2 regions of the Clostridium sp. CM041 genome follow, and region 1 is predicted to be linked to the other one. Evidence: predicted binding sites of a transcription regulator. Region 1 holds the regulator's gene; the other holds the start of a gene.

Region 1 (2,428 bases):
GATGAGGAAATAGAACGAACTATGTACGCACAGACAATAGAATATTTAAGAGAAAAAGGGTATATACAATATGAAATTTCAAATTTTGCAAAAATCAATAAGTCATGTAGACACAATTTAGTATATTGGGAAATGGGCGAATATATAGGATGCGGCGCTTCCTCTCATTCATATAGGGATGGGTTTAGGTATAAAAATGAAGAAAATATAGAAAAATATATTAAGAAAATAAATGTTGATTGTTGTGCAATAGTAGAAAAAATAAAGAATTCATTTAAAGATGATATGGAAGAGTTTATGTTTATGGGTCTTAGAAAGAATGTAGGCATAAGCAAAAGTGAATTTAGGAAAAGATTTGACAAAGATATAGATAGTGTTTATAGGGAAGTAATAAATAAATATGTAAGTAATGGATTCATGGAAGAAAATGATAACAATATTTTTTTAACTTATGAAGGTATTGAAATATCGAATGTGATTATGGCAGAATTTCTTCTATAAATACATTGCCATAAATTTCTGTCTAAATATATTAATATTATATCACCACGAAAATCAAAGGAAAGCGTAGTATGCTTAATTTAAACCGATATAACCAACATATAGTGGCTGAATTAAAAAATTAAGGTTATTGACAAATACATTAGCAAATGATATTTTTAATACATACTCGTTAGCACTCAACTGTAGTGAGTGCTAATAAAAGAGGTGATATTATGGAAATGGATGAAAGAAAAATTAAAATACTTCAGGCTATAATTACAGATTATATAAATAATGGTGAGCCTGTTGGATCCAGAACCATAGCTAAAAAGTACGATTTAGGTATTAGTCCAGCTACTATAAGAAATGAAATGTCAGACCTCGAAGAGCTGGGATATATAGAACAGTTGCATACATCATCTGGTAGAAAACCATCAGATAAGGGTTATAGATTATATGTTGATAGACTTATGGAACTTACGAAATTATCCAATGAGGAAGAATATATGATCAAAAATCACCTTATTAATGCTGCTTTATATGAGGTTGATAAAATTGTTAAGCAAGCAACACAAATGCTTTCTCTTCTTACAAATCTTACATCTATAGTTAAGGCACCATCTGTTCAAAAGAGCTGTATAAAATATATTCAGCTAATGAATCTAGATGCTGAGAGTATTTTGTTTGTAATTATTACAGACAGTGGTATCATCAAAAATAATGTTATTAAGATTAGAAAACCTATTGGTAGTGATAGCATTGCAAAACTTAACAATATGCTTAATTTTAGATTGAGAAAGCTTACAATTGAGCAAATAAATTTAGAAGTTATTAATAATTTAAAAAGAGATTTAGCATTTTATCAAGAAATTTTTGATGGAATTATTCCAGCTCTATATGATAGTTTGTCTGGTGTTGAGACTTCAGAAGTATATATTCAGGGTGCTGCAAATATATTTAACTACCCAGAATATAACAATATTACTAAAGCTCGTGAGTTCTTAGTTTTAGTAGACAATAAAGAGAGTATAAATAGTTTACTAGGAGTAGGGGACATTACAGGTAATATTACAATTAAAATTGGTGAAGAAAATTTTGTTGAATGTGCTCGCGAATGCAGCATTATAACAGCTGTTTATAGCGCGTCCGGAATACCGCTCGGATCTATTGGAGTTATAGGACCAACAAGAATACCTTATGGAAAAGTTATATCTGTACTAACTGGGATAGTTAAAGAATTAAATGATAATATAGCTCAAATTTATGATGACCATAGATAAATTTTAAAATTAAAAGATTTACTTTGAGCCAGAAATGGAGGGATGATTTAGTGAATACAAATAATCAGGAAATTTTAAAAGAAGATTTAAAAGAAGAAAACACATCAATACCTAATAATGGGGCTTCAAGCTCAGTTGATGAAGCTGGCGAAAGTCAAAGCACTATGGAAGAGACAGAGGGTTCTATAGAGGAAACTGCAGAAGAAGCTGAAATAGTAGAAGAAGTTGAAGAACTTTTAGAAAGTGAAAAAGATATGAAAAAAAATAAGAAAAAATTAGAAGAAGAAAACATTAAATTACAGAGTGAGCTAGATGATTTTAAAGATAAATATTTAAGGACATCTGCTGAATATGAGAACTTTAGAAAAAGAACAGTAAAAGAGAAACATGGTATATACACAGATGCTTGCGCCGATGTTTTAAAAGAGGTTTTGCCAGTACTTGATAACTTAGAAAGAGCACTTTCTGTTGAAGGAACTGGGGAAGATCTAAGAGTCGGTGTGGATATGACAGTAAGACAATTTAATGATGCCTTTACTAAATTAGGGGTAGAAGAATTAGTCTCAGAAGGTGAATTTGACCCAAATCTTCATAATGCAGTAATGCATGTTGAAGATGAACAATATGGAACTAATGAAATAGTAGAAGTATTCCAAAAAGGTTAT
Region 2 (2,428 bases), 1.6 Mb from region 1:
TTCTGTTCCCATAGATTTTGATTCTTCTACAGTTATAACACCTTCGTTGCCTACTCTTTCCATAGCATCAGCAATTAGAGCTCCTGTTACTTCATCACTAGCTGATATAGCAGCAACTCTCGATATATCTTCCTTACCATTAACTGGTTTAGAAGATTTTTTAATTTCTTCAACAGCTTTATCTACAGCCATTTTTATACCAGTTCTTATTAACATTGGATTGGCACCAGCTGTAACATTTTTTAAACCTTCTCTTATTATAGCTTGGGCAAGCAATGTAGCTGTAGTTGTTCCATCTCCTGCTACATCATTTGTCTTTGTAGCAACTTCTTTAACAAGTTGTGCTCCCATATTTTCAAATGCATCTTCTAGCTCTATTTCCCTAGCTATAGTAACACCATCATTTGTTATTAATGGTGATCCAAACTTTTTATCTAAAATAACATTTCTTCCTTTGGGTCCGAGTGTTATTTTAACAGTGTTTGCAAGTTTATCTACACCTCTTTGCATAGCTCTTCTCGCTTCTTCTCCAAACAATATATCTTTAGCCATTTTAAACCCTCCTATACGACGCTAATGATTAAATAATCATTTACTATCAATTATTATTTAATTATTATTACGTTAATGTTATTTTTCAATTACAGCTAATAGTTCATCTTGCTTTAATATGATATACTCAATACCATCATATTTTATTTCACTTCCTGAATATTTAGAGAATAATATTATATCCCCTGCCTTAACTTCCATTTTAATTACTTTCCCATCTTCAACTTTTCCTGGTCCTACTGAAACTACTTCAGCCTCTTGTGGTTTTTCCTTTGAAGCTCCTGCAAGAAGTATTCCACTTTTTGTAGTTTCTTCCGCCTCTAATCTTTTAATTAACACTCTATCACTAAGTGGTCTAATATTCATTTTAAACCCCTCCTTATATATTTTGTTGTTTTTGTTAGCACTCATCACATCTGAGTGCTAATGAGTTCTATACCTAATATTTTAATTAATAATCAGTATAATATCAACTTCACCTATTCTATATATTATACCATTTATACGCAATTAAACTATATTATGTTTAGTTATCACTGCATTATATAGTTTTTCTCTTATTTACTTACTTTTTAATGAAATTATAATTTTAGTACATTTTATTATCATTGAATATATTTTGATTTATTGTTAAAATCACTAATAGAGGTGATTTTATGAATAGTCTATATAAATGGTTTAATAACTATTTTTTTAAAGACTCCATTTTTAGAAATGTAAAAACCCTTATTAAATTTTCATTCAAAACGTTTTTTATTTTAAGTTTTACTTTTTCTTTTATAATTTTAAGCATAAATCTTACTTTGCTTTTTAAGCCATTATACTATATGGATATTGAGGTTTTAAAAATCAAAGAATCTTCTAATTTAAATAAAAAGGAACTAAAGACTAATTATGACTATGTAATCACATATTTAACTCAAAATAAAATTGAAGAATTCACTCTTCCAACGCTACCTTCTTCCAATAATGGTAAAATTCATTTTAAAGAAGTTAAAATGATATTTGATAATCTTAAGGTAATGCTATTTTTCTCAATATTAATAAGTATTATAGGTATAATCATAAATAAGAGACACAAAACAATAAGATACTTGTTAACTAGTTCCATTTTTCTTATTATCGTACCTATAATATTACTTGTACCCTTTTTAATTAATTTCGATAAAAGCTTCACAGCTTTTCATCATATTTTCTTTAAAAATGATTACTGGTTATTTGATATTGAATATGATCCAATAATAACGATCCTTCCACAGGATTTTTTCTTCCATTGTGCAATATTAATAATTATTTTGATTACTATAAGTAGCATAATATTAAGATGTATATATAAATCACAATATAAAAAGCTACACTCTTTATAATATTTATAAAAAGCTACACTCTTTATAATATTTATAAAAAGCTACACTCTTTATAATATTTATAAAATCTACGCTCTTTATAATCTTTTATAAAACATGTGTTATCGTAACTTTTTAATAAGATTATTTTTTCTTTTTAATTACATTTTTTATTATAGTATTTCCTTTAAAAATCCCTACTATTGATATAATACTCATTGTTATGCCTATAGTTATTAAACTTGTAACATCCCATGCATCTATTTTTTGACCAAAATATGAAGAAATAAAAATCCCTGGAATTCTACCGAGTGTTGAATATATAAAGAAATCTTTAAAAGAAACATCAGATACTCCACATATGTATATTAGAGCATCTTTAGGTATTCCTGGGATTAAAAAAAATATGAATATAACATTTTTTTTGCTTCCTATTTTTAATATTTTTCTAAAAAATTTCACTTTCTTTTTTAATAACAACTTCTCCACAAAAGGCCTACCATAACTATTAGCAATAAGATATACTATTA

What was found. The regulator HrcA, encoded in region 1, represses chaperone genes, less so after heat shock. The targets are predictions, from matches to a motif close to TGTTAGCACTCNNNNNNNNNGAGTGCTAACA.
Region 2: a site for HrcA is predicted at 951-981, ahead of ACWJJT_RS09195 (co-chaperone GroES). Genes of this name have one in related genera too.

The regions. Positions count from the first base shown of each region.
Region 1 is NZ_CM143648.1:15,584-18,011, forward strand. Features, by position in the region: gene hemW (radical SAM family heme chaperone HemW) at 1-501, shown strand, start outside; gene hrcA (heat-inducible transcriptional repressor HrcA) at 717-1,763, shown strand; gene grpE (nucleotide exchange factor GrpE) at 1,814-2,428, shown strand, end outside.
Region 2 is NZ_CM143648.1:1,963,895-1,966,322, forward strand. Features, by position in the region: gene groL (chaperonin GroEL) at 1-552, opposite strand, end outside; gene ACWJJT_RS09195 (co-chaperone GroES) at 631-918, opposite strand; gene ACWJJT_RS09200 (TIGR01906 family membrane protein) at 1,209-1,919, shown strand; gene ACWJJT_RS09205 (TVP38/TMEM64 family protein) at 2,043-2,428, opposite strand, start outside.